One region of the Streptomyces sp. NPDC023573 genome, then DNA from elsewhere that is predicted to be linked to it. Evidence: riboswitches for the same ligand, from Rfam matches in the RefSeq annotation. Region 1 holds a riboswitch; each other region holds the start of a gene.

The links. A riboswitch is a leader RNA that binds a small molecule or an ion and turns the genes downstream of it on or off. The one in region 1 is predicted to bind cobalamin.
Region 2: linked by a shared signal. The riboswitch ahead of ACZ32T_RS23415 (ABC transporter substrate-binding protein) and the one ahead of ACZ32T_RS00295 (cobalamin biosynthesis protein) in region 1 are both predicted to bind cobalamin.
Region 3: linked by a shared signal. The riboswitch ahead of ACZ32T_RS24815 (FecCD family ABC transporter permease) and the one ahead of ACZ32T_RS00295 (cobalamin biosynthesis protein) in region 1 are both predicted to bind cobalamin.
Region 4: linked by a shared signal. The riboswitch ahead of ACZ32T_RS19545 (ribonucleoside-diphosphate reductase subunit alpha) and the one ahead of ACZ32T_RS00295 (cobalamin biosynthesis protein) in region 1 are both predicted to bind cobalamin.

The regions. Positions count from the first base shown of each region.
Region 1 covers NZ_JBVHKB010000001.1:49,693-56,605, reverse strand. Annotated here, with positions in the region: gene ACZ32T_RS00300 (cobyric acid synthase) at 1-1,516, opposite strand, end outside; gene ACZ32T_RS00295 (cobalamin biosynthesis protein) at 1,513-2,457, opposite strand; cobalamin riboswitch at 2,586-2,714, opposite strand; gene ACZ32T_RS00290 (hypothetical protein) at 2,896-3,120, opposite strand; gene ACZ32T_RS00285 (inorganic phosphate transporter) at 3,133-4,383, opposite strand; gene ACZ32T_RS00280 (class II aldolase/adducin family protein) at 4,630-5,289, shown strand; gene ACZ32T_RS00275 (alpha/beta hydrolase family protein) at 5,356-6,495, shown strand; gene ACZ32T_RS00270 (hypothetical protein) at 6,680-6,913, shown strand, end outside.
Region 2 covers NZ_JBVHKB010000007.1:227,090-234,002, forward strand. Annotated here, with positions in the region: gene ACZ32T_RS23405 (ABC transporter ATP-binding protein) at 1-535, opposite strand, end outside; gene ACZ32T_RS23410 (FecCD family ABC transporter permease) at 532-1,584, opposite strand; gene ACZ32T_RS23415 (ABC transporter substrate-binding protein) at 1,614-2,687, opposite strand; cobalamin riboswitch at 2,718-2,904, opposite strand; gene ACZ32T_RS23420 (hypothetical protein) at 2,988-3,158, opposite strand; gene ACZ32T_RS23425 (acyl-CoA dehydrogenase family protein) at 3,155-5,008, opposite strand; gene ACZ32T_RS23430 (carbohydrate kinase family protein) at 5,016-6,005, opposite strand; gene ACZ32T_RS23435 (type B 50S ribosomal protein L31) at 6,095-6,358, opposite strand; gene ACZ32T_RS23440 (MFS transporter) at 6,460-6,913, opposite strand, start outside.
Region 3 covers NZ_JBVHKB010000008.1:45,037-51,949, forward strand. Annotated here, with positions in the region: gene ACZ32T_RS24805 (ABC transporter substrate-binding protein) at 1-819, opposite strand, end outside; gene ACZ32T_RS24810 (ABC transporter ATP-binding protein) at 854-1,627, opposite strand; gene ACZ32T_RS24815 (FecCD family ABC transporter permease) at 1,627-2,736, opposite strand; cobalamin riboswitch at 2,838-2,987, opposite strand; gene ACZ32T_RS24820 (hypothetical protein) at 3,120-3,311, shown strand; gene ACZ32T_RS24825 (TetR/AcrR family transcriptional regulator) at 3,305-3,958, shown strand; gene ACZ32T_RS24830 (ferredoxin) at 4,004-4,204, shown strand; gene ACZ32T_RS24835 (NAD(P)/FAD-dependent oxidoreductase) at 4,201-5,412, shown strand; gene ACZ32T_RS24840 (cytochrome P450) at 5,531-6,778, shown strand.
Region 4 covers NZ_JBVHKB010000005.1:547,616-554,528, forward strand. Annotated here, with positions in the region: gene mctP (monocarboxylate uptake permease MctP) at 1-1,447, shown strand, start outside; gene ACZ32T_RS19540 (GNAT family N-acetyltransferase) at 1,588-2,088, shown strand; cobalamin riboswitch at 2,141-2,264, shown strand; gene ACZ32T_RS19545 (ribonucleoside-diphosphate reductase subunit alpha) at 2,403-4,781, shown strand; gene ACZ32T_RS19550 (ribonucleotide-diphosphate reductase subunit beta) at 4,781-5,797, shown strand; gene ACZ32T_RS19555 (hypothetical protein) at 5,794-6,006, opposite strand; gene ACZ32T_RS19560 (GlxA family transcriptional regulator) at 6,088-6,913, shown strand, end outside.

The DNA of each region.
Region 1 (6,913 bases):
GTCCGGGCGCGGGCGGCGCGCCCGGCGGGATGAACGGCAGCCCCTTCGGCGCGCCGGTCTCGATCAGTCGCCACAGCGCGTCCGTGTCCGCGTGTTCCTCGATCAGATCTCCCAGCCGGTCCAGCTGTTCCTCCCGCAAGGCCCCGAAGCTGGTGTCCGGCGCCGCGGTGAACCGCCGGCCCGCGGCCCGCGCGACCTCGCCCAGGAACGCCCGGCGGAACGCGTCGCTCTCCAGCGACCCGTGCCAGTGCGTCCCCCAGACCGAGCCCACCCGGCACCCGTCGAGGAACGGCTCGCCGCCGCTCACCTCGGCGACCCCGTGATGGATCTCGTAACCCTCCACCGGCTCCCCGAGCGCCGACCCGACGGGCCGTCCCAGGACCTTCTCCCGGCCGAACCGGACGCTTACGGGCAGCAGTCCGAGCCCCTCGACGAGTCCGGCCCGCGACTCCACGTCGTCCTCGACGCGCTCGCCCAGGACCTGGAACCCCCCGCAGATCCCCAGCACCGGGCGGCCCTCCGCGGCCCGCCGCAGCAGCGCCTCGGCCAGCCCCCGCTCGCGCAGCCACGCCAGTGCCTTCACGGTGCCCCGCGTCCCGGGCACGATCACGAGGTCCGCGTCGACGAGCTCCTCCGCCCGGTCCACGAACCGCACCACCACACCCGGCTCGGCCGCCAGCGCGTCCACATCGGTGAAGTTCGACATCAGCGGCACCGCGCAGACCGCGACCCGCAGCACGTCCTCGCCGTGCGGCGGCGCCACGACCGACTCCCGAACGGTGCCGCGCATCGACACGCGCAGACCGTCCTCCTCGTCGATGCCCAGACCGTGGGCGTAGGGCAGCACCCCGTACGTCGGCCGCCCCGTGAGCCCGAGCAGCATGTCGAGACCGGGCTCCAGCAGTGACACGTCACCGCGGAACTTGTTGACGAGATACCCCGCGACCAGCGACTGGTCCTCGGGGCCCAGCAGCGCCGTCGTGCCGAAGAACGAGGCGAACACGCCGCCCCGGTCGATGTCGCCGACCACCAGCACGGGAAAGCGCGCGGCCCGGGCGATGCCCATGTTCACGATGTCCGTGCGCCGCAGATTGATCTCGGCCGGACTGCCCGCACCCTCGCAGATCACGGCGTCGTACGCGCCCCGCAGCTGTTCCAGACAGTCCACGACCGTCCCCAGCAGTGCCTCCTGGCGGCCGCCGTGATAGCCGCGGGCGCTCATCTCGCCGACCGGCCTGCCCATCAGGACGACCTGGCTCGACCGGTCGCCGCCGGGCTTGAGCAGCACCGGGTTCATCAGCGCCGACGGCTCCACCCGGGCGGCCTGCGCCTGCATCGCCTGGGCGCGGCCGATCTCCGCCCCCTCCCGGGTGACGAACGAGTTCAGCGACATGTTCTGCGCCTTGAACGGCGCGACCTTCACCCCCCGGCGCACCAGCCACCGGCAGATCCCCGCCGTGACGACGCTCTTGCCCGCGTCCGAAGTGGTCCCCGCGACCAGCAGTCCGCCGCTCATCCGACTCTCCGTCCCATGGCCGACCGCCCCGCCGCGCACACGACGAGGGCCAGCACACTCACCCGGCGCGACAGCCGCACCGCGCGTTCGATGTCCGTGACCCGCACGTCCCTCCCGGCTCCGCCGTTGAGCACCGGCCGGTGCTCGACCCGTCCGCCGTACGCGAGGGTGCCGCCGAGCCGTACGCCGAGCGCCCCCGCGAACGAGGCCTCGACCGGGCCCGCGTTGGGGCTGGGATGCCGGCCCGCGTCCGCCCGCCAGGCGCCGACCGCCTCGCGTGGGCGCCCTCCGGCGGCCACGGCGAGCAGGGCGGTGAGCCGGGCGCCGGGCCAGCCGGCGACGTCGTCGAGCCGGGCGGAGGCCCAGCCGTAGCGCCGGTACCGGGGCGACTTGTGCCCGACCATGGCGTCGAGCGTGTTGACGGCCCGGAAGGCGACCAGCCCCGGCACTCCGCCGAGCGCGCCCCACACCAGGGCCCCCACGACGGCGTCGGAGGTGTTCTCGGCGACGGACTCCACCACGGCGCGGGCGATCTGCTGCCCGTCCAGCGACTGCGGGTCGCGGCCGCACAGATGCGGCAGCCGCTCCCGGGCCAGCTCGACGTCGCCGGCGGCCAGCGCCCCGCCGATGGCGCGGGCCTCACGGCCCAGCGAGGTGCCTCCGACGACGGACCAGGTGGCGGCGGCGGTCAGCGCCACGGCGGCGGCGGGACGGTTGCGGACGGCACGCGCGGCCAGCGCGGCGGCGCCCGCGGCACCCCCGGCGCAGACGAGCGTGTGCAGCGCGCCCCAGCCGCGGTGGTCACGCCACAGGCGGCGCTCGGCGCCCGCCGCCGCACGCCCGAAGGCGGCGACGGGGTGGCCACGCCGGGGATCACCGAACAGCAGGTCGCCGATCAGACCGGCGGCGGCTCCGTACGCGAAGATGCGGTCGGCTCGCACCGCTCAGCCGGCCGTCGCGCCTCGGAGGACCTTCGTGACAGGTGGTGCAGCGACCGACGCAGGGCAGCCAGACATGGCGTATGTCCTCACTCAGGGTCCGCGCCCTGGTTCGACGTGACCGGCGACGAGAGTCTCCTGGCTTCCGGATCCGCAGTTCCTCCGGCCTTCCAGCCCGCGGTGACGGGCCGTGACTTCCGTATGGAGGCTGCTCCCCGGTGACAGTGGCGGGACCGCGCCGGATTCGCACCGGCTTCCTCTCCTGTCGCCGCAAGGCCGGTCGGCACATGCCGGTCGGCCTAAATGGCTCCGGCAGTCCACCATGACCCGCGAACGCCCGTCAACCTGCCGCTGACCTGCGAGGCTTTGATGTGCTCAGACGCACACCGGGCCGGACACACGTGGTGTGTCCGGCCCGGGTGGGTGTCCGCGTGGGAGCGGTCAGGCGACGATCAGATAGATCCCGTACGCGACCGCCGCCGCGCAGAGCCCGAAGCAGGCGTACGCACCGGTGCGCACCAGGCCGTTGGGACCGTCGGCGCCCTGGGCGGTCGACGTCTGCCTGGCCATGCCCGTGATGCCGAGCGTGAAGAGGCCGACCAGTGCGACGGTGACCACGAGGCTGACGCCGAAGACGGACGCGAGAGCTGCCCAGTCGATGTTCATGCGGATCCGTCCTTACACCGTGGCCGGGTCGGCCGGGGTACCGGCCGTCGTGGCCGGGGCCGAGATGGTGGTCTTGAGCTCCGGTACGACGGTACCGGCGGGCGGCGGGCTGACCGCGGAGATGGCGGTGGTGACGACGCCCGCGGGCTCGGCCTCCGCGTTCACGTTGGTGTGGTCGACCGGCTTGCGGCGCGACAGCAGCCAGATGGCGCCGGAGCCCACGACGAGGAGGACGGCGACCACGCCGACGCCCCAGGGGCCCTGCTTGGTCAGGAACTCGGCGCCCGCGCCGATCAGACCGGCGGCCGGCAGGGTCAGGCCCCAGGCCACGAACATCCGGGTGGCGGTGGACCAGCGGACCACGCCCCCCTTGCGTCCGAGACCCGCGCCCATGACGGCGCCGGAGCAGGACTGCGTGGTGGAGAGGGAGAAGCCGAGGTGCGAGGAGGCCAGGATGACCGTGGCCGCACTGGTCTGGGCCGCGAAGCCCTGCGGCGGACGGAGGTCGGTGAGGCCGCTGCCCATGGTGCGGATGATGCGCCAGCCGCCGAGGTAGGTGCCCAGGGCGATGGCGATACCGGCGGAGGCGATGACCCAGACCGGCGGGTTCGAGCCGGGGGAGAGGACGCCACCGGTGACCAGGGCCAGGGTGATGATGCCCATCGTCTTCTGCGCGTCGTTGGTGCCGTGGGCGAGCGAGACGAGCCCGGCCGAGGCGATCTGGCCGGCGCGGTACCCCTTGGCGGTCGACTTCAGCTGCGCCTCGTCGGTGATCTTCCGGTTGAGGCGGTACGTCAGCTTCGTCGCCAGCAGCGCGGCGAGACCCGCCACGACCGGCGCGGCGATCGCGGGCAGCAGGACCTTCGTGACGACGGTGCCGCCGTTGATCGAGGACCAGCCGGCCGACATGACCGCGGCGCCGATGAGGCCGCCGAAGAGTGCGTGGGAGGAACTGGAGGGGAGGCCGACCAGCCAGGTCAGCAGATTCCACAGGATCGCGCCGACGAGCGCCGCGAAGATGACCTCGGTTCTGAGGCCGTTCTCGTTGATGATCCCGCCGGAGATCGTCTTGGCGACCTCCACCGACAGGAACGCGCCGACGAGGTTGAGAACGGCGGACATCGCCACCGCTGTCTTGGGCTTGAGAGCGCCGGTCGAGATGGTGGTGGCCATCGCGTTGGCGGTGTCGTGGAAACCGTTCGTGAAATCGAACACGAGAGCTGTCACGATCACAATCGCAAGCAGCAGCGTGATGTGTTCCATTTACCCAGGCAATCGTTCGACGTCATTGGCACGTGGAACGTAAGCAACCAGGGTGAACGGAAGATGAACTGGGCAGGGCGGCACGGTGACCCCAACCGTGTGCGCCGGTTCCGCTTGTGTGCGCGGGGGGTGGGCCGGACCGCTGCCGCCGGTGCGGGGCCCGGTGCCGTCCGACGCGAGGGATCTTGACCGTGACCGGTTCACCCCTTCGGGGAGACATCGGTCACGTGACCCTAGGATCCCCGTATGGGTGACATGGATGAGCGTGCTGTGGAACAGGCGTGGGACGGTGTCGTCGCGACGGCCCGGAGGACGGCGGCGGACGGCCTGGTCGTCGGGACCTCCGGCAACGTGTCGGCCCGGGTCGGCGACATCGTCCTGGTCACCCCCAGCGGGGTGCCCTACGACCGGCTCGGCCCCGGGGACGCCGTCGGCGTCGACCTCGAAGGACGCCAGGTCATCGGCGACCTGGTCCCGACCAGCGAACTACCGCTCCACCTGGCCGTCTACCGCGGCAGCGACGCCGCGGCGGTCGTCCACACCCATGCCGTGCACGCCACGGCCGTCTCCACCCTCGTCCCCGAGGTGCCGCTCATCCACTACGCCGCCGCCCTGCTCGGCGGTCCCGTCCGCACCGCCGCCTACGCGCGCTACGGCACGCCGGAGCTCGCCCACCACATGATGGCCGCCCTGCGCGACCGCACCGGCTGCCTGCTGCGGAACCACGGCACCGTCACCTACGGGCGCACCCTCGACGAGGCGTACGACCGCACCGCGCAGCTCGAATGGATGTGCAGGCTCTGGCTCACCGCGAGCTCCGTTCCGGGCCACAGCCCGAGCCTCCTCACCCCGGCCCAGCTGGACGACGTCCAGGACGCCCTGAAGGGCTACGGCCAGCGCGGCTGAGCCCGGCGCCGCACCGTACGGCCCTGCCCACTGGCCAACGGGGCCCCGGCCCAGGACACTGGAGCCGTGCGCCCGGCAACAGCGGCGGCAGTGGCCGCCACCTCGATCCTCGGCGCCGGCGCGGCAGCGGTCGCCGCCGGCCGCTACGCCAGCGACGCCGCCCTGGGGGCGCCCTCGCCACGGCCCTTCCCGGCCGACCGCCGTCTCACCGTGCACGCCACCGCGGCCGGGCAGATCACCCTGACCCGCTCCTTCCCCGCGCTGCGCCCCGGTACGTACGGACTGGCCGGCCGCGGCGTCCACGCGGTGACCGGCCCGGTGATCGAACAGGTGCCGGGCCGTTCCGTCATCTCTCCCGACACCGTGGTCCGCCGGCTGGAGCGCGTGACCCTCGGCAGCCTGAAGCCGGGCGCCCGGGTCCGCCTCACCCCGGAGCTCCACCGAGGCGACCCGCTCACGGCCCTCGGCCTCGCCTACAAGGAGGTCGAGGTCCCCGGTGAACTCGGTCCCCTGCCCGCCTGGTTCGTACCCGCCGCCCGCGACACCTGGGTGATCACGGTGCACGGCCTGGGCACCACCAGGGACCACCCCATGAACGTGATGGGGTTCCTCAACGACCAGCAGCTCCCGGTGCTCGACCTCGCCTACCGCGGCGACGCGGGCGCCCCCCGCTCCCCGGACGGACTCTCCCACCTGGGCGAGTCCGAATGGCGCGACCTCGACGCGGCCATCCGCTACGCGGTGCGCTACGGGGCCGAGAACGTCATCCTGTACGGCTGGTCCTCCGGCGCCTCGATGGCCCTGCACGCGGCCGTCAACTCCGCCCTCCGCGATCGCATCAGCGGCCTCGTCCTCGACTCCCCGGTCCTGGACTGGAAGACCACCCTGCGCGCACTGGCCTCGGCCCGGGGCGTTCCCTCCGCGCTGCTGCCGCTCGCCGTCCGGGCGGCCCAGGGCCAGACCGGACTGCACGGGGCCCCGCTCCTGGCCACCTCGGTGCCGACGGCCCTGCACGCCCCCACGATGATCGTCCACGGCCCCGACGACACCCTGGCCCCCTGGCAGCAGTCCGGAGAGCTCGCCGAGCGCCGCCAGGACCTGGTGTCCCTGCACTCCGTGCCCCAGGCTCCGCATGCGGCGATGTGGAATGCCGACCCGGCCGGTTACGAAGAGGCGCTCCGGCGCTTCCTCACGCCCCTGATGTGAGCTGATGCGCCGGAACCGCCCGGTTGGCACCCCGGTCCCGAAGCCCCCGAACCCCGTTGACACGGCTTCCGTTTGGGCTTTCGGGCCGTCAGAGGCAAGACTGCTCCTCGTGACGTCCCGTACCCCGCGCGACTCCAGGCTGCGACTTGTCCGCCCGCGACCCCAGGCGACCGCCCGCAAGGCCGTGACGACCCGGCGCACCAGGCCGGCCCCCCGCCCACCCGAGGGCACACCACCCCCGGCGGAACTGGCACGCCAGGCCAGGGCCGTACTGGCCGATGCCGTACGGATCGCCCACTGGGCCGCGGACGGTACGCGCACGGGCTCCGCCCCGCTCGCCGCCCAGGCCCTGGAGCGGGCCGCCGCCGCACTGGAGCTGTCCCCGGCCCAGGTCCGGACCGGCTGGGACCGGGCCAGG
Region 2 (6,913 bases), on a different contig from region 1:
TGTCCAGGTGGTTGGTGGGTTCGTCCAGGAGGAGTTCCCGCGGCTGCTGGGCGAGGGCGCGGGCGATCTGCACCCGCTGGCGCTCGCCACCCGACAGGGTGTGCCAGGACTGGGCGGCGCGGTCGGCCAGTCCGGTGCGCGCCAGAGCCTCGCGCACGGCGGCCTCGTCCTCGGGCCCGGGCGCCGACCAGGCCCGGCGGTGCGGGATGCGGCCGAGGCGTACGACGTCCAGCACGCTCAGGTCGACCTGGGTGACCGCGTGCTGGTCGACGACGGCCACGCGGCGGGCCACGCCGCGCCGGCCGGTCTCGGCGAGCGTGCGGCCGTCGAGGGTGACGACACCCGCGCCGGGCGCGATCACGCCCGCCATCACCCGCAGCAGCGTGGTCTTCCCGGAGCCGTTCGGCCCCAGGAGCCCGACGGTGGTGCCGGGCGGCGGCGCGATGCTCACTCCGTCGAGGACGATCCGCCCGCCGGCCTCCCGGGCGACCCGGTCGGCGCGCAGGCCGTCGCCGGGGACCGCTGTCCGGTTCACGCGTTCCTCCGGGTGCGGTAAAGGACGATGACGAAGACGGGTACCCCGATGAGGGAGGTGACCACACCGACCGGGACCTCCTGCGGGTCGAGGACGGTCCTGGCCAGGGTGTCCACCCAGACCAGGAACACGGCTCCGGCGAGAGCGGTCACCGGCAGCAGCCGTCGGTGCCCCGAGCCCGTCAGCGCCCGGGCGGCGTGCGGGAGGACGAGGCCGACGAAGCCGATGGCGCCCGCCGAGCTGACCAGGGCAGCCGTCAGGAGCGCGGTGGTGCAGAGCAGCACGATCCGGGTGCGTCCCACGTGCACGCCCAGCGCGGCCGCGGCGTCCTGGCCGAAGGCGAAGGCGTCGAGCGTACGGGCGTGGCCGAGGCAGATCAGCAGGGTCACGGCCAGCACGGCCGAGCACATCCACACTTCGCTCCAGCCCACCCCGCTCAGCGAGCCGAGCAGCCAGAAGAGCACGCCCCGGGTCTGTTCGGCGTCGGCGGCGGTCATCACGACGAAGGACGTGAGCGCGGAGAAGAGCTGCATGGCCGCGACCCCGGAGAGGACGACCCGGTCGGTGGATCCGCCGAGGGTGTGGCTGAGCAGCAGGACGAGGGCGAACGAGCACAGCGCCCCGACGAACGCACCGCCCGAGACCGACACGGCTCCGCCGCCGACGCCCAGGACGACGACCACGACCGCCCCGGTGGACGCCCCGGAGGAGACGCCGAGGACGAAGGGGTCGGCGAGCGGGTTGCGCAGCAGCGACTGCATCACGGTGCCGCACACCGCGAGTCCGGCCCCGCACACCGCCGCCAGCAGGGTGCGGGGCATGCGCAGGTTCCAGATGATGCCGTCACGGATCGGGGTCAGCCGCCCGTCTCCCAGGCCGAGGTGCGAGGCCACCGCGGCCCAGACGTCCGGGACGGAGACACGGGCGGGCCCGATCGTGACGGCCACCGCGACGGACAGGAGCAGCAGGACGATCCCGGCGGTCCACAGGACGCCGTCGCGCAGGACCCGGACTGCGGGTGGCGTCCGGGCCGGGGGCGGCTGCTCCACCCGAACGTCCGGGGCGCGTTCGGTCCTCGTCACCCCGCGAGCCCGAACGAGCGCAGCCCGGCCGCGAGGCGCTCCACGCCCTCCACGGTCCGGACGGTCGGATTCATCGCCTGGCCGCTGAGCAGGACGTACCGCTTGTGCCGGACGGCGTCCATGTTCTTCGTGGCGGGGTTGGACTCCAGGAACTCGATCTTCTTCGCCGCGCTCTCGGCCGTCTGCGACTTCCGGCTCAGGTCACCGATGACCAGGACGTCGGGGTCGCGGTCGGCGACGGTCTCCCAGTTGATCTGGGGCCATTCCTCGTGCGTGTCGTCGAAGACGTTCTTCGCGCCCAGCTCCTCGGTGATGATGCCGGGGGCGCCGCAGCACCCGGCCAGGTACGGGGCTTCGGAGTTGGCGAACCAGTAGAGCATCGTGGTGCCGGACGCGTCGATGTCCGCGGTCGCCCTGTCGACGCGTGCGCGAAGGCTCTTCACCAGCTTCTCGCCGCGCTCCGGGACGCCGAACACCTTGGCCAGGTCGCGCACTTCGCCGTACACGCGGTCCATGGTCAGGGGCTCGGAGCGCGAGCCGTCGCCGCTGCCGGTGTTGTCCTTGCCCGCGCAGTCGGAGGGCGAGAGGTACGTCGGTACGCCCAGCTCCTCGAACTGGTCGCGGGGTGCCACCCCGCCCTTGCCGAGGGTGGACGCGAAGGAGGCGCTGACGAAGTCGGGTTCCTCGGCTAGGACCTTCTCGGAGGAGGGCTGGTTCTCGGCGAGGCGCTTCACCGTGGATTCGTCCTTCTCCAGGCCCTTCATCACCGGGTCCGTCCAGGTCGCGGTGGCGGCCAGCCTGCCGGCGAGGCCCAGGGAGAGCAGGATCTCGGTGGATCCCTGGTTGAGTGAGACGGCGTGACGCGGTGGCGAGTCGACTGTCACCGTACGGCCGCAGTTCTCCAGGGTCACCGGGAAGCCGTCGCCGGCGGCGGACCGGGCCGCGCCGTCGGAGGCGCCGCCGCCTTCCCCGCAGGCGGTCAGAAGGACAAGTCCCGCGATGAGCAGGGCTGTTCGGCGTGCGGTGCTGGCTATGGGCGGCACGGAGACCTCGGCGTTCTCTGGGCTCATGCGCGGAGCCCGTACGGAGTTCCGCTCCCGGTGCGGAAGCGGTTGCCAGCAGGTCTTCGGACTCGGGTTCGTCCGGACGGGGCGCCTTCCCGGTGCACCCGTGGGTGTCCCAGTGGCTGTGGCCCCGCCCGTCCCCCTCACCGCTGCGCGTCAGCTCCGGATTCGCACCGGATTCCCTGACTCCACGTGGAGTGTGACTGGCGTCTGCAAGCTATCACGCTGCGCGCCGCCTGCCCCGGGGGCCGTCGCCGGTACGGCGAGGGGTCTCTCCCTCTCCGTACCGGCCGGCCGTCGGGCGGGTCAGCGCTTGGGGTGAACCGATTCGCCGCTTGCGGGCTGCGGCTTTCCGCCGCGGCGGGCGAGCACGGACGTCGTGCCCCAGTAGGCGAGCAGGACGGCGCGCAGACCCAGGATCTCCAGGTGCTCGCCGAGGCGGCAGCAGACGGCCTGTCCCTTGCCTCCGGCGCTCATCGGGCGTCCGCCAGGCCGGTGTTCCAGGGGCCCTCGGGGTCGTCGTACGCGTCCGCGTAGCCGGGTCCGGCGATCGGCCAGTCGGCGAGCAGTTCCTCGGGCAGGGCGAAGGACTCGGCCAGCTCGGGGGCGTGCGCGGCGACGGCCGTGACGAGCTCCTCGACGGCCTCGGGCAAGGCGTCCACCTGAGCGGTGCTCAGGAGACCGGCGGCCAGCAGGTCGCCGCTGTTACGGGAGACCCATTCGAGGGCGAACAGCCGCTCCAGCTCGCCGATCCGTTCCCTGGCCGCCCCTTCGGGCAGTGTCGCGCGGGCCTCGGCGTAGGCCTGGGCGGCCTGCCGGTACGCGTAGGCTTCGACGCCGCGCAGGGCGGGGCCCGAGGCCGCGTTCCACCGGCCGAGGGTGTCTGTGTCGGGTGCCCGCAGCGCACGGGCCCTGGCGCGGGCGAACCAGATGTCCTGGACCGAGGCGAGTAGCCGGCCCAGGAAGTGCGGGTCGGCGAGGTCCCCGGGGTACGGGGCCCGGTCGGGGGCGTCGTCACCACCGCCGGGCTCTGCGGCGAAGAGCATGTCGGCCGCGGCCTTGGCGTACAGGGCGATGTTGTCGCCCTCCGCGGTGATGGCGCCCTCCACGCCCGTGACGAGTTCGGTCATGCCGTTGTTCTCCAGCAGCGCCTGGGCGCCGCAGCGTTCACGGCTCTCGACGATGACGTCGCGGGCCCGCCAGGTGATCCACGCCTTGGCGACGTCGACCAGCCTCACCGCGTCCGTCCGGGCGTCCTCGTCCGTACGGGCTTCCCAGCGCTCCTGTGCCCTGCGGTACAGCAGGCTCATGGCGAAGACCATGGCCATCGCCGAGGCGAGCGGTCCGTGGTGCGTCCGGTGGGCGTTCACCGGCACCGGTGGTGCGCCCCGGGAGCCGGAGATCATCCGGTGCCCGCCGTAGCGTACGGCGACCGCCAGGGTCGCGCGGGCCGAGCCCGCGGCGCAGGCGCTCATGGAGATGCGGCCGGGGGTGACCCGCCCGATCGCGGTGAGGAAACGACGCCGCCTGTCCCCTGGCCCCGTTCTGAACTCCCCTGGGACGTCGCCCTCCTCGGCTGGTCCCAGCAGGGCGTCCCGTGCCACGAAGACCCGGTCGAACGAGGTCAGGCAGTGGTCCACCGGGCTGCCCATCCGGGCCGGCAGCCGCCGCACCCGGACACCGGGCAGCGCCTGCGTGTCGTCGGTGAGCGGCACCAGGAAGAGGCGCACCCCGTGGTCGGAGCCGTCGGCCACCAGGCGGGCGGCGACCAGGCCGGACTTGGCTCCGCCCGCCGGGCTGGTGTTGGGCATGAACTTCTGTGCGCCCGGGTTCGGGGTGTTCAGGACGAAGCCGTCCCGTTCACGGTCGTAGGTGGCGGTGGTCTCCATGGCCGCCGCGTTGTTGCCGTGTGCCACCTCCGTGCAGAGGAAGGTGCCGATGCGCCGCATCGACAGATAGTCCGACAGATCGCGGCGGCCGGCGCACTCGTGGTCGAGGAGGCTGCCGAGGAAGAGGTTGTAGTGGATTCCAGCCACGGTGGTCAGCGCGGGGTCCACCGGGCCCAGCCAGGCGTGCAGGGCGGCCAGCGCACGGGGGTCGGCGGCGAGGCGTGCGCCGCTGTCGAGGGAGAGGTTGAGGATCCGCAACCGGTCGTAGGCGAGGTCCAGTCGCTCTTCGGGCGTTCCGCCGGCGGGGCGGCGGAACGGTTCTGTGCTGATCAGCCGCTGCCAGAACCCGTGCTCACGGCGGAATTCCGGACCGAGGATGACGCCGGTCAGCAGTTCGGTGGTGGACGGTGGGGCGGTGTCGGTAAGGGTCACGGTCATAACGAAATCAACGATCGTGGTGCGGGCGAGGACACCCCTGGAGGGTCTGCCGCTCCCGGACCGGCACGCTGGTCAGAGCCGCCGCCAGCTCCTCCTCGTCGGGAGGCAGGGCACCCGCCCGTCCGACGGTCACGGCGGCCGACGCCACCGCGTGGCGCAGCACGTCGCCCAGGACGGTGGCGTCCAGCGAGCGCAGCCGTGCGCGGGCCCGTCCTGCGAGCAGTCCGTACGAGGCCAGGGCGTGCAGTGCGGCGGACATGAAGGCGTCGCCCGCGCCCACCGTGTCCACGACCCTGACGGGTGGCGCGCCGGCGCTCACGGTCCCGCCCGGCAGGAAGGCCGTCGCCCCTCCGGCGCCCCGGGTGAGCAGGACGACCGCGGGCCCTGAGCGCAGCCACCGCTCGGCGGCCGTCTCCGGCGCCTCGTCGGGGTACAGCCATCGCAGGTCCTCGTCGCTGGCCTTGACGATGTCGCTGAGCGCGGCCCAGCGCTCGGCGCGGCGTACGGCACGGGCGTGGTCCCCCATCAGTGCGGGCCGGACGTTGGGGTCGTAACTGACGGTCGCCGCCGGGCGGAGCGACTCGACGAGGTCCAGGACGACGTCCGCGCCGGGGTCGAGGGCGGTGGCGAGGGACCCGGTGTGGACGTGCCGGGGCGGCTCCCCGGGCCACGCGACCGGGCGCAGCGTCCAGCCGATCTCGAACGTGTACGTGGCCCGTCCCGCCTCGTCGAGGTCCACCGTGGCGGTGGGAGTGGGCGCGCCGCTGCCGTCGTCGAGGACCCGTACCCCGGCCGAAGCCAGGTGCTCCGCGATCAGCCGCCCGTCGGGGTCCGGGCCGAGCTGGGTGATCAGCGTGGTGCTCCGGCCCAGTCCGGCCAGACCGTACGCGACGTTCGCGGGGCTGCCGCCGGGGTGGGTCCGGTCCGGCGCGCCCGGCAGCCGGACGATGTCGGCGACGCATTCGCCGATGACCAGCAGGACGGGGCTGTCGGGCATGGGGGCAGGTCTCCTGGAGGGCGGTCGTGGTGAGGGTGCGCACCGCCGCCGATTCTGCCCGGGTGCGGGGAGCCGGGGTGACCCGGGGCTCAGGAGGCGCCGCCGCGCCCTTCGTCGCCGTAGCGCCGCTCGAACTTGGCGACCTGGCCCTCGGTGTCGACCACCCTGGCCTTGCCGGTGAAGAACGGGTGGCTCTCGGCGGAGATCTCCACGTCGATGACCGGGTAGGTGTTGCCGTCGTCCCAGTCGATCGTCTGCTCGCTCGACGCGGTGGACCGGGTCAGAAAGGCGTACCCGGCGGAACGGTCACGGAAGACCACGGGACGGTACGACGGGTGCTTGTCCTGCTGCATCTCTGCTCCTGGAGGTACGGGGATCTCGCGTCCCGGCTTCGGGCCAGCCTCCCGAACGGCGGGGGCGGGCGCGATCCGGGACGTCCGTACGGAGCAGCGGGTCAGTCCCCCGTCCCGCTCGGGGCGGGGGCCGCCTTCGGAGCGGAGGTGGTGCGTCGGGTCCACAGAAGTGCTCCGGCCAGCAGCACGACGGCGACGAGCAGCCAGGGCAGCGGGCCCGCGGGCAGCGCGCCGATGACCAGGCCCCCGGCCGCCCCGACGAGTTGCTGGGCCAGTGACTGCACGGAGAGGGCCGTCGCCCGGCCGGAGGTGTCGACGCGGCGGTGCAGGAGGGCGTTCTCGGTGGGCCCTGCGGCGCCCAGGCCCAGATAGACCAGTCCGTATCCGGCGGCGGCCGTGGTCAGCGCGGGCGCCCCGGTGGCGGACACGGTGGCGCCGAGCGCCAGCAGACCGGCCACGCTCGCGCCGAGGCTCGCCAGGACCGCGCGTTCCGCGTCTCCCGCGAGCCGGGCCACGAGCGGCGCCAGTTGGCTTCCGAGCGCCGAGCACGCGAAT
Region 3 (6,913 bases), on a different contig from region 1:
GGGGTCGCGGGCGACGACCGTCTCCCAGCCCACCGTGGTCCAGCTGTCCTTGAGGTCCTTCATGATGTGGTCGCCGCCGGCCTTGGTGATGATGTCGTGGGGGCCGGCGTAGGCACCCGAGGTCAGAGGCTTGTCCTGGCCGTCGTCGTAGAGGAAGACGCGCGGCCGGTCGGCGCCTTCCGGGGCCTGCGCCTGCGCTTCGGCCACCTGCTTGCGGAACGAGGCGATGAGCGTGCCGGCCCGGTCCTCGACGTCGAAGATCCTGCCCAGGTTCCGCAGGTCGGTGTAGAGCGCGTCGAGCGGCGCCATCACTCCGCGGGCCTTGCCCCGTCCGTTACGGCACGACTCGCTGAGCAGGTACGAGTCGATGCCCACCCGCCGCAACGCGTCGGGCGTGAAGCCTTCGCCCTCGCTGAATCCATAGTTCCATCCAGCGAAGACCAGATCGGCGCCGGCGTCGAGGACCAGCTCCTTGTTGATTCGCTCCTTCGAGAGCCACGTGGTCTTGCGGTAACCGTCCTTCCAGGGGACGGATGTCAGGTCCCCCTTGTCGTCGGGCATGACGTATCCGGCCATGTGGTCCTCGAGACCGAGGGCGAACATGATCTCGGTGATGCCGACATCGTTGGTGACCACCCGCTGCGGAGCCTTGTCGTACGTCTTCCTCTCCCCGCAGTTCTCCACGGTCACCGGGTAGTGGCCGCCGGCTGCACGGGCGCCGTCCTCCTTCCCTTCCTGCGAGGTGACCTCCGCCCCGCAGCCCGTGAGGGCGAGTGCGGCGGCGAGGGCCAGTGCGGCGGGGCGTACGAGATGACGCATGGCGTGAGGACTCCTTGGGGCGGGGGACGGGGCGTCATGCGGGGGGAAGCCGGTCGAAGAGCAGCTGCGGCGCGCCTGTCCCGGGGTGCGTTACGCGGTGCGCGCGGACGCCGAACACCTCGGCCAGCAGCCCGGGCGTGAGGACGTCGTGAGGTGGTCCGGAGGCGGCGATCCGCCCACCGTCGATGACGTGGACGACGTCGCAGTGGCGTGCGGCGAGGTTGAGGTCGTGCAGGGCGGTGAGTGCGGTCAGACCGCTGCCGCGTACCAGCGCGAGGACCTCCAGCTGCTGGCCGATGTCCAGGTGGTTGGTGGGCTCGTCGAGCACCAGCACCTGGGGCTGCTGGGCGAGCGCGCGGGCGATCAGGACCCGCTGCTTCTCCCCGCCGGAGAGGGTGAGGAAGCCGCGGTCGGCCAGGTGGCCGGCCCCGACGCCCTCCAGCGCGGCCTCACATGTGCGGCGGTCCTCGTCGGTGGTGCGGGTCATCGGCCCCTGGTGCGGCAGCCGGCCCATGGCCACGGTCTCGGCGACGGTGAAGTCGAACTCCGCGACCACTTCCTGCGGAAGCGCGGCCAGTCGGCGCGCGCCCTCACGGGCCGTCATGGTCCGCAGGTCCTCGCCACCGATCCGCACCGCGCCTGCCGAGGGACGGAGCGCCCGGTAGACGCAGCGCAACAGGGTCGACTTGCCGCTGCCGTTGGGGCCGACGAGACCGACGAGCTGTCCGCTGCCGGCTCGCAGCGTGACGTCCTCCACCAGCCGCGCACCGGCGATCTCGACCGTGAGTGCGTCGATCTCGATCCGCATCACACGCCTCCGAAGGTGTAGGCGCGGCGGCGCATGAGCAGGACGAAGCACGGCACGCCGACGGCCGCGGTCAGTACGCCCACCGGCAGTTCGGCGGGGGCGAGCACCACGCGCGAGAGGATGTCCACCCAGATCAGGAGGGTGGCACCGGCCAGGGGCGCGACGGCCAGCAGGCGGCGGTGGTCCGCGCCGACCAGCATCCGTGCGGCGTGCGGGACCATCAGGCCCACGAAGCCGATGGCCCCGCTGACCGCGACGACCGCCCCGGTGACGGCGGCGGAGACGAGGAAGAGCTCCTTGCGCAGACGGCCGGCGTCCACACCGAGTGCGGCAGCGGTCTCGTCGCCCATGGCGAGGGCGTTCAGGCGCCGTGCCGACCAGCCGAGATGGGCGAGGCCGCCGGCCACCGCGCCGGCTGCGATCGGCACGGACGACCAGTTGGCCCCGCCCAGGCTGCCGAGCAGCCACATCATCGCGGACCGTGCCGCTTCGCCCCGCTCGGCGGCGAACACCATGAAGGTGGCCACGGCCGAGAAGCCGTAGTACATCGCCGTGCCGGTCAGCACGAGGCGCAGCGGTGTCAGGCCCCGTGCGGTCCGGGCGATCGTGTACACCAGCACCATGGCGAGGAGCGCGGAGAGGAAGGCCGCCGAGGACAGCGCCCAGACGCCGAGCGCGCCGAACGCCCCGAAGATCAGCACGGCGTTGGCACCGACGGCCGCGCCCGAGGAGATGCCGAGGACGAACGGGTCGGCGAGCGCGTTGCGCACCATGGCCTGCACGGCTACGCCGACGGCCGCCAGCCCGGCCCCGACGACCGCGGCGAGGACGGCGCGCGGGAAGCGGAGCTCCCAGACGATGGTGTACGAGGAGACCTCGTCCGGGGCTATGGCCCCGCCGGTCAGCCCCGCCCACAGGTGGTGCAGCGTCTCGCCCCATGTGAGCCCCGAGGCCCCGATCCCCGCCCCGCAGGCGAGGGAGAGCGGGAGCGCGACGCACAGGCCGGTCACCAGGAGGGGCAGGGGGAGGCGTCCGGGGGGCGCGGGCCCACTGCCGGAGCGGGTACCGCGCGGCAGCACGGCGGGTGTTCGGTCACGGGGCGTGGCCACAGGCGGTTCGCTTTCGCCTCGGGCCGTGCCTACGTCATCCAAGGAGCGGCTCGGGACGCCAGGCGCGCCGTACGCAGCACCTCTCGCAGTCCACGGCGATCGACAGGAGCTTCGCCACCGTGGGTGATCGGGCTTACGGAACCGTGTGTGGCTCCGCCTACCGTTGCGGGTCAGCGCCGGAATTCGACCGGACTTCCCCCACGAGGCGCATGCAGCCTATCGCGTGCCGGACGGCTGCCCGCCAAGGGGAAAGCCGCCGGATGACGGCGCCCACACGTTTCCGGCCAGCCGCGCCATCCGATTAAGTCAGTCGATTGATTTGCATGGAGGCGTGCTGTCTAGTGGTCGGGGAGCCGGGACCCCTGAAACGTGTGGAGGAAGCCATGAGCGCAGTCAGGAAGGACCGCCCGCTGGACTGCACGGTCGTCGCCCCGGACTCCGGAGACGAAGTTCGTGTGCGGCTCCGGGTGTTGCGCCGACTCCCGCGGCTCAGGCCCGCCGTGGACCCCGCTGCCCTGCGGCGCCATGACGGCGTGCTCACCGGTCCGCCGCGCGAGGTTCCGGTGACATGGTGAACAGGACAGAGCCTCGCACCGGCCGGGGCGCCGGTACGCGCGAGGCCATCATGACCGCGGCCGAACGCCTCTACGCCGAGCACGGGCTGTCGAACGTCTCCAACCGCCAGATCGGCGAGGCGGCCGGCCAGGGCAACAACACCGTCGTCAGCTATCACTTCGGCAGCAGGGCGACGCTCGTACGGGCCATCATGACCAAGCACGGCACGGGTGTCGACGCCATCCGCGCGCGCCATGTGGAGGCCGTGGGCGACAGCACCGACCTGCGGGACTGGGTGCGTTGCCTGGTGCGCCCGGTGACCGACCACCATGCCGCTCTCGGTGTCCCCTCGTGGCACGCGCGGTTCGCCGCGCAGGTGATGACCGACCCGCTGATGCGGACGCTGGTGGCGGACGAGTCCCTCACCCGTGACAGCCTGCGCCGCACCCTCCAGGGACTGGGCTCGTGCCTGCACGACATCGTTCCCCCGGAGGTCCGCCCGGCGCGCGCCGAGATGGCCCGTCATCTGATCACCCATACCTGTGCGGAGCGGGAGCACTCCCTGGCCGAGGGACCGGTCCGTCCCGGCTCGTCCTGGGAGCGCACCGCCGACACGCTGGAGGACGCGCTGGTGGGGCTGCTCGCCGCGCCCACCACCCGTCGCTGAACCGACCCGGGCCCGACGAGGGCCCGGCCCCACAAGGGAGAGAGCATGAAGATCACTGTTGACGAGGAGAAGTGCTGCGGCGCCGGGCAGTGCGTACTGATCGCCCCGGAGGTGTTCGACCAGCGCGACGAGGACGGCATCGTCGTCCTTCTCGACGCCGCACCGGCCGCCGACCGGCACGAGGCGGTCCGGGAGTCCGCCGGTGTCTGCCCTGCCGCCGCCATCCACCTCGGTGAGGGCGCGTGAGCACACCGTCGGGTGTGCTCGTCGTCGGGGCCGGGGCGGCGGGTCTCGCCGTCGTGGAGACACTGCGCCGTAAGGGCTACCGCGAGCGGATCACGCTGCTCGGCGAGGAGAGCGGCGCGCCGTACGACCGTCCGCCGCTGTCCAAGCAGGTACTCGCCGGGACGTGGGAGGCCGAGCGCACGCATCTGCGCACCCGTGACGTACTGGACGCCCTGGAGGCCGAATTCGTCCTCGGCGAACGCGCTTCGGCCCTCGACGCCGCCACCCGTACCGTGCGCACGGCGAGCGGAGCCGAACTGAAGGCGGCAACCGTCGTCCTGGCGACCGGACTACGCGCGCGCAGGCTGCCGGGCCTTTCGGGAACGGCGGGGGTGCATGTGCTCCGAACCCTGGACGACGCCGTGGGGCTCCGGCGGGAACTGCTGGCGGCGCGGCGGGTCGTGGTCGTCGGGGACGGGGTGCTCGGCTCCGAGATCGCCGCCACGGCCCGCCTCATGGGAGCCGACGTGACGCTCGCCGGACCGCAGGCGGCGCCCATGCGGGAGCAGTTGGGCCCCGCCGCCGAACTGCTCGCCGCGCTGCACACCGCGCACGGGGTACGGCTGAGAACGCACACACTGGTGGACGGGCCGGCGACGGCCGGCGGACGCGTCACCGGTGTCCGCCTGGCCGACGGCGACACGGTGCCCGCCGATCTCGTCGTCTCAGCGGTCGGCAGCACCCCCGCCACCGACTGGCTGGCCGGCAGCGGGCTGGCACTGGACGACGGAGTGGTGTGCGACTCCCGCTGCCGCGCCGCCGACGGGGTCTACGCCGCCGGGGACGTGGCCCGCTTCCACCACGAGGCCCTCGGCCGGTCCCTGCGGCTGGAGAACCGTACGAACGCCACCGAGCACGCGCAGTCCGTCGCGGCGAACATCCTGGGCGAGGACCGCCCCTACAGTCCCGTCCCCTACTTCTGGACCGACCAGCTCGGCGTGAAGATCCAGGTGTACGGGCTCCCCACGCCGGCCGCCACCCTGCGGATCGTCGAAGGGAGCACGGAGCAGGGCCGGTTCGTCGCCCTCTACGTCGACGGTGAGGGCCGCCCCGTCGCGGTCCTCGGCTGGAACATGCCGAAACAGGCGCGCCTGCACCGCCGGCTCCTGCTCGACCGGTACGCCCCCACCCCCCGGCCCGAGTCCGCCGCTGCCGGAAGCAACGCCTGACTTCCGGCACGCCCGGCACGCTCAGACGGCCGCACGCTTCCGTGGCCCCTACCGACTGATCCGCGTACGCCTCCCACGCCCGCCGCGTCGGAGGCGGCCCACCCCACCGGAGAAGACCATGACCAGCACTCCCGCCACTCCCGCCACTCCCGAGGCGAGCGCCGACGGCATCCCCGGCTTCCCCCGGCCGCGCTCCCCGGAATGCCCCTTCGCGCCCTCCCCCGAGATGCGGGCGCTGTCCGGGTACGGCCCGCTCACCCGGGTCCGTTCCTGGGGCGGCAGCACTCCCTGGGCCGTCACGGGGCACGCCGAGCAGAAGGCGTTGCTGTCCGACCCGCGCCTGAGCGTGGAGTTCACCCGGCCGGGCTTCCCCAGCCCCGTGGACCCCGCGCACGCCCACGCGGGCAGCACCGACCTGAGCTTCGTCGGCATGGACGACCCCGAGCACGCCCGGCTGCGCCGCATGGTCAGCGGCGCCTTCACCATCAAGCGCATCGAGGCGATGCGTCCCCGCGTGCAGAAGATGGCCGACGACTTCGTCGACGCCATGCTGGAGGGTCCCGGCACGGCCGACCTCGTCCAGGCACTCGCCCTGCCGATCCCCTCCCTGGTCATCTCGGAGATGCTCGGTGTCCCCTATCAGGACCACGAGTTCTTCCAGACGAACAGCAAGGTCATCGTCTCGGCCGTCGCCTCTCCTCAGGAACGGCAGACGGCCCACACCAACCTCGCCGCCTACCTCGACGAGCTCGTCGGCCGTAAGCTCACCGAGCCCGGCGACGACCTCCTCTCCAGCCTCTGCACACAGATCGACAACGGCGAACTCACCCGCCGGGAGGCCGCCACGATGGGCGTACTCCTCCTCCTCGGCGGACACGAGACCACCGCGAACATGATCAGCCTGGGCACGCTCCTGCTCCTCCAGCACCCCGGGCAGCTCGCCCTGATCCGCGACACGGACGACCCCGCCGTCATCCGCGACGCCGTCGAGGAACTCCTGCGCTACCTCTCCATCGTCCACCTCGGCCGCCGCCGCACCGCCCTGGAGGACATCGAGATCGCCGGCCGCACCATCCGTGCGGGAGAGGGCGTCATCCTCCTCGGTGAACTCGCCAACCGCGACCCCGCTGTCTTCCCCGACCCCGACCGTCTCGACCTCACCCGCGACGCCCGTCACCACCAGGCGTTCGGGGCCGGCGCCCACCACTGCGTGGGCCAGCCGCTGGCCCGCATGGAGCTCCAGGTCGTCTATCCCACCCTCTTCCGCCGCATCCCCACCCTCCGCACCGTCGACGGCATCGACGCCGTCCCCTTCAAGCACGACGCCGTCATCTACGGCCTGCACGCCCTGCCCGTCACCTGGTGACGGGGCGCCGGAGCGGGCCGCTCACCTGGCACCACCGGCCGCCTGCCGGAGTGGGACCATTCTCCAGGAGCCGCCGCATGTGCCATGGAGATTCGCATCAAGCTTTGTAAATGAGAACGGAACTCCTTTAATCTG
Region 4 (6,913 bases), on a different contig from region 1:
CACGGCGTACACCTTCGTCGCGGTGCCCGCGGCGGTCTACGCGGCGGGCGCGGCCGGCTTCTTCGCCGTCCCCTACACGATCCTCGTCTATCCGCTGATCTTCACCTTCCTGCCGCGCCTGTGGTCGGTGTCGCACAAGCACGGCTACGTCACCACCTCGGACTTCGTCCGTGGCCGCTTCGGCTCGAAGGGTCTCTCGCTGGCGGTCGCCGTCACCGGCATCCTCGCCACGATGCCGTACATCGCGCTCCAGTTGGTCGGCATCCAGGCCGTCCTGGACGTCATGGGCGTCGGCGGCGGCGAGAACACGCACTGGTTCATCAAGGACCTGCCGCTGCTCATCGCGTTCGCCGTCCTCGCCGCGTACACCTACTCCTCGGGGCTGCGCGCGCCGGCGCTGATCGCGTTCGTCAAGGACGGGCTGATCTACCTGGTCATCGCGGTGGCGATCATCTACATCCCGATCAAGCTGGGCGGGTTCGACAACATCTTCGCCGCCGCCGGCGAGAAGTTCTCCGCCGCGAACGAGGCGGCCGGCAAACCGGTGGCCGGGCTCGCACCCGGCGTCTCCGGCCAGTGGGTTTACGCCACCCTGGCCCTGGGCTCGGCGCTGGCGCTCTTCATGTACCCGCACTCGATCACGGCGACGCTCTCCAGCCGCAGCCGTGAGGTGATCCGGCGCAACACCACGATCCTGCCGCTGTATTCGCTGATGCTGGGCCTTCTGGCGCTGCTCGGATTCATGGCGATCGCGGCCGGGATCAAGGTCGACAACGGCCAGCTCGCCATTCCGCAGCTCTTCGAAAACATGTTCCCGGACTGGTTCGCGGGCGTGGCCTTCGCCGCGATCGGTATCGGCGCCCTGGTGCCCGCCGCGATCATGTCGATCGCCGCGGCGAACCTCTTCACCCGCAACATCTACAAGGACTTCCTGAAGCCGGACGCGACCCCGGCCCAGGAGACCAAGGTCTCCAAGCTGGTCTCGCTGCTGGTCAAGGTCGGCGCGCTCGCCTTCGTCCTCACCATGGACAAGACGGTCGCGATCAACTTCCAGCTGCTGGGCGGCATCTGGATCCTCCAGACGATGCCGGCCCTGGTGGGCGGGCTCTTCACCCGGTGGTTCCACCGCTGGGCCCTGATCGCGGGCTGGGCGGTCGGCATGATCTACGGCACGGCGGCCGCGTACGGCGTCGCCAGCCCGACCCAGAAGCACTTCGGCGGGTCCTCGAAGGAGATCCCGGGCATCGGCGAGATCGGTTACATCGGTCTCACCGCGTTCGTCCTGAACCTCGTCGTCGTGCTCGTGCTGACCGTCGTCCTCAACGCGGTGAAGGCGCCGGCCGGTGTGGACGAGACCTCCCCGTCGGACTACACGGCGGACGCGGGCGACCCCGGCGTCAAGGTCGAGCTCCCGCCGGCCACGGCGGGCGCCCCGGGCGGCCACTGACCCCACAGCGGTCACTCCGGAGCAGGACGTCCGTCCCGGCAGGGTCCTCCCTGCCGGGACGGAGTCGTCTCAGGACCGGTGCCCGAGGCCTGCGGAAACGGGGGCGCGCCGCACCCGGCGTCTGGGGCAGACTGCCGCCCATGGACGTTTCGATCAGGCCGGCGCTGCCCGCTCAGTTCGAGGAGCTGGGCGAGATCACCGCGCACGCCTATGTGGGCGACGGGCTCCTGGACTTCGGCGCCGACGACCCCTACCTGGATCAGCTCCGCGCGGTCGGGCGGCGGGCCGCCGAGGCCGAGGTGCTGGTCGCGCTGGACGCCGACGGCAGGCTGCTGGGCGGTGTCACCTACGTCGCGCCGGGGAGCCCGTGGGCGGACATCGCCGGGGAGGACGAGGCCGAGTTCCGGATGCTGGCCGTCTCGCCGGAGGCCCGTGGGCGGGGTGCGGGTGAGGCGCTCGTACGTGCCTGTATCGAGCGGGCGCGGGCTGCGGGAGGGCTCACCGGGATCGTCCTGTCGACGCAGTCAGCCATGCTGGGCGCCCACCGGATATACCGCCGCCTCGGCTTCGTACGGACTCCCGAGCGGGACTGGTGTCCCCTGCCGGAGCTCTCGCTCCTGACGTTCCGCCTGGAGCTCTGACCCTTCACGACACAAGATGTGGTGGCTTCTTCAATCGGCACCCCCCACATGTATGCTCGACCTCGCTGTCGCCGCAGGGGAATCCGGTGAGAATCCGGAACTGTCCCGCAACGGTGTGATCGGTGTGCTCATCCGCACCCCGAAGTCCGAAGACCTGCCGACAGTGCGCCCGGCTCGACCGATCCGGGCGCCGATACGTCCGGGCCCCGCGGAGGGCCGGTGGACGCCGCGCGCCGTGCTGCCCTTTCCCGGGCGCCGTGTGCCCCCGGCTGCCCCGCTCCCGCAGGCCCTGAGCCGAGCGAGGGATAGCCCCAGTGACCATCGCGCCAGCCGACCCGGTTTCAGCCACGGAACCCGAAGGCCGCACGACCGACGCGCCCGGGACCGCACTGCTGCGGACCCTGACCGGTCTCACCGCCGATCTGCCCGACACCGACCCCGGACGGGTGGCCGCCGCCGCGCTGCGTGGCCGCAACGCCCGGTCGGACGAGGCCGAACTGCGCTCGCTGGCCACCGAGGCCGCCGCCGGCCTGATCTCCGAGGACCCCGCCTACTCCCGGCTCGCCGCCCGGCTCCTCACCCGGACCATCGCGGACGAGGCCGCCGGCCAGGGCGCCGTCTCCTTCTCCGCGTCGGTCGCCGTGGGGCATCGCGAGGGCCTGATCGCGGACCGTACGGCCGGGTTCGTCACGCGGCACGCCGCCGCCCTCGACGCGCTGGTCGAGCGGGCGCTCGCCGAAGGCGCCGACGACCGCTTCGGCTACTTCGGGCTGCGGACGCTGCACAGCCGGTACCTGCTGCGCCATCCGCTCACCCGCGATGTGGTCGAGACCCCGCAGCACTTCATGCTGCGCGTCGCCGCCGGGCTGGCCGAGGACACCTCCGAGCGGGCTCTGGAGGAAGTGGCCGCGCTCTACGGCCTGATGAACCGGCTCGACTACCTGCCCTCCTCCCCCACCCTCTTCAACTCCGGAACCCGCCACCCGCAGATGTCCTCCTGCTACCTGCTGGACTCGCCGCTGGACGAGCTGGACTCGATCTACGACCGCTACCACCAGGTGGCGCGTCTCTCCAAGCACGCGGGCGGCATCGGGCTCTCGTACTCCCGTATCCGCGCCCGGGGTTCGCTCATCCGCGGCACGAACGGACACTCCAACGGCATCGTGCCGTTCCTGAAGACGCTCGACGCCTCGGTCGCCGCGGTGAACCAGGGCGGCCGCCGCAAGGGCGCCGCCGCCGTCTACCTGGAGACCTGGCACGCGGACATCGAGGAGTTCCTCGAGCTGCGCGACAACACCGGCGAGGACCAGCGGCGTACGCACAACCTCAACCTGGCGCACTGGATCCCGGACGAGTTCATGCGCCGCGTCGACGCGGACACCGACTGGTCACTGTTCTCACCGGCGGACACCCCCGAGCTGGTCGACCTGTGGGGCGACGCGTTCGACGCCGCCTACCGGGCCGCCGAGGCCAAGGGGCTGGCCCGCAAGACCCTGCCGGCGCGTGAGCTGTACGGAAGGATGATGCGGACCCTCGCCCAGACCGGGCAGGGCTGGATGACGTTCAAGGACGCCTCGAACCGCACGGCGAACCAGACCGCCGAGCCGGGCCGGGTCGTGCACTCCTCGAACCTGTGCACGGAGATCCTCGAAGTCACCGACGACGGCGAGACGGCCGTCTGCAACCTGGGTTCGGTCAACCTGGGCGCTTTCGTGGTGGACGGCTCCATCGACTGGGAGCGGCTGGACACCACCGTGCGGACCGCCGTGACCTTCCTGGACCGGGTCGTCGACATCAACTTCTACCCGACCGAACGGGCCGGCCGCTCCAACGCCCGCTGGCGTCCGGTGGGCCTGGGCGCGATGGGCCTCCAGGACGTCTTCTTCCAGCTGCGCCTCCCCTTCGACTCCCCCGAGGCCCGCGCGCTGTCCACGAGGATCTCCGAGCGGATCATGCTGGCCGCCTACGAGGCCTCCTGCGACCTCGCGGAGAAGTCCGGCCCGCTGCCCGCCTGGTCCGAGACCCGCGCGGCGCGCGGCGTACTGCACCCGGACCACTACGACACCGAGCTGCACTGGCCGGAGCGCTGGGACGCGCTGCGCGCCCGGATCGCGAAGACGGGCATGCGCAACTCGCTGCTGCTCGCCATCGCGCCGACGGCGACCATCGCCTCGATCGCCGGGGTGTACGAGTGCGTCGAACCGCAGGTCTCCAACCTCTTCAAGCGCGAGACCCTCAGCGGGGAGTTCCTCCAGGTCAACGCCTACCTGGTCGACGAGCTGAAGAGACTCGGCGTCTGGGACGCGCGGACCCGTGAGGCGCTGCGCGAGGCGAGCGGCTCCGTGCAGGGCTTCGGCTGGATCCCCGAGGACGTGCGTGCGCTGTACCGCACGGCGTGGGAGATCCCGCAGCGCGGCCTGATCGACATGGCGGCTGCCCGCACGCCGTTCCTCGACCAGAGCCAGTCGCTCAACCTGTTCCTGGAGACGCCGACGATCGGCAAGCTCTCCTCGATGTACGCGTACGCCTGGAAGCAGGGGCTGAAGACGACGTACTACCTGCGGTCGCGCCCGGCGACCCGGATCGCCCGAGCGGCGTCCGCCGCCCCGATCCCCGAGCAGGCGCCCGCGCCCGACGCGGACGCGATCGCCTGTTCCCTGGAGAACCCCGAGTCCTGCGAGGCCTGCCAGTAATGACGACATCCGAGAACAAGAACCTGCTGGACCCGGGCTTCGAACTGACCCTGCGTCCCATGCGCTACCCGGACTTCTACGAGCGCTACCGGGACGCGATCAAGAACACCTGGCACGTGGAGGAGGTCGACCTGCACTCCGACGTCGCCGACCTCGCCAAGCTCTCACCCGGTGAGCAGCACATGATCGGACGGCTGGTCGCGTTCTTCGCGACGGGTGACTCGATCGTCTCCAACAACCTGGTGCTGACGCTCTACAAGCACATCAACTCCCCCGAGGCGCGGCTCTACCTGTCGCGTCAGCTGTTCGAGGAGGCCGTGCACGTCCAGTTCTATCTGACGCTGCTCGACACCTATCTGCCCGACCCTCAGGACCGTGCGGCGGCCTTCGACGCGGTCGAGGAGATCCCCTCGATCCGCGAGAAGGCGCAGTTCTGCTTCCGGTGGATGGACTCGGTCGAGAAGATCGAGCGGCTGGAGTCGAAGGCGGACCGCCGGCGCTTCCTGCTCAACCTGATCTGCTTCGCCGCGTGCATCGAGGGGCTGTTCTTCTACGGCGCCTTCGCGTACGTCTACTGGTTCCGCTCGCGCGGTCTGCTGCACGGTCTCGCCACGGGCACCAACTGGGTGTTCCGTGACGAGACGATGCACATGAACTTCGCCTTCGAGGTCGTCGACACCGTCCGCAAGGAGGAGCCGGACCTCTTCGACGACGCGCTCCAGCAGCAGGTCACGGACATGCTGCGGGAGGCGGTCGAGGCGGAGCTCCAGTTCGGCCGCGACCTGTGCGGCGATGGCCTGCCGGGGATGAACACCGAGTCGATGCGCCAGTACCTGGAGTGCGTCGCCGATCAGCGGCTCACCCGGCTCGGCTTCCCCGCGCTCTACGGTTCCGAGAACCCGTTCTCGTTCATGGAGCTCCAGGGGGTGCAGGAGCTGACGAACTTCTTCGAGCGGCGCCCCTCCGCGTACCAGGTGGCGGTGGAGGGGTCCGTCGGCTTCGACGACGACTTCTAGATCCGCGCCCAGGACCTGACGTACGGGCGCCGCGTGGCCGTGAGCGGCTGCGCGGCGCCCGCCGTCGCCGGCGGCCGCTCCCCCCTCCGTCGTTCCGCCTCACGCAGTTCGCGGTCGATCCGGCGCTCCCGCGCGAGACCGACGAGGGCGGGCAGCAGGACGAGGGCGAAAAGTACGACTACGGCCAGGTAGCTCAGGAATGTGTTCATGGCTCCACTGTCGTCGGAGCGGACGGATTCCGGCAGTGGCAGGACTGTCACGCTGCATCGAATTACTGCCACACTGGCGGCATGCTGAACAATGTCGCCGCTCTGGTGCTCGACGAGGTCAACCCCTTCGAACTCGGCGTCCTCTGTGAGGTGTTCGGGCTCGACCGGTCGGACGAGGGGCTGCCCGTCCATGACTTCGCGGTCGTTTCGGCCGAGGGCCCGGTCCTCCGGACCCACGCCGGCTTCTCCATCAGCACCCCTTACGGTCTCGACCGCCTGGAGGAAGCCGACCTGATCGCCGTTCCGGCGGGGACCCACTTCGTGGAGCGGGCCTACCCCGAGGAGGTCCTGGACGCCCTGCGCCGAGCCGTGGAGCGAGGGGCACGGGTGCTGAGCGTCTGCTCCGGGGCGTACGTCCTCGGAGCGGCCGGGCTCCTGGACGGCCGCCGCTGCACCACCCACTGGCGGCACGCCGACGAGCTGGCCCGCCGCTTCCCGAAGGCGAGCGTGGAACCGGACGTACTGTACGTGGACGCGGGGCCGGTCATCACGTCGGCGGGCACGGCCGCGGGCATCGACGCCGCCCTGCACCTGGTCCGCCAGGCACACGGGCCGGCCGTGGCGAACGCCGTGGCCCGCCGCATGGTGGTCCCCCCGCACCGGGACGGCGGCCAGGCGCAGTACATCAAGCGTCCGCTGCCCCGCACCCGGTGCGACACGGTCGGGGGCACCCTCGCCTGGATGGAGAGCCACCTCGACCAGGAGATGACCGTCGAACAGCTGGCCGACCGGAGTCACATGTCGCCCCGGACCTTCGCCCGCCGCTTCCAGCAGGAGACCGGCACCACGCCGTACCGCTGGCTGCTCCGGCAGCGCGTGCTGCTGGCACAGCACCTGCTGGAGACCT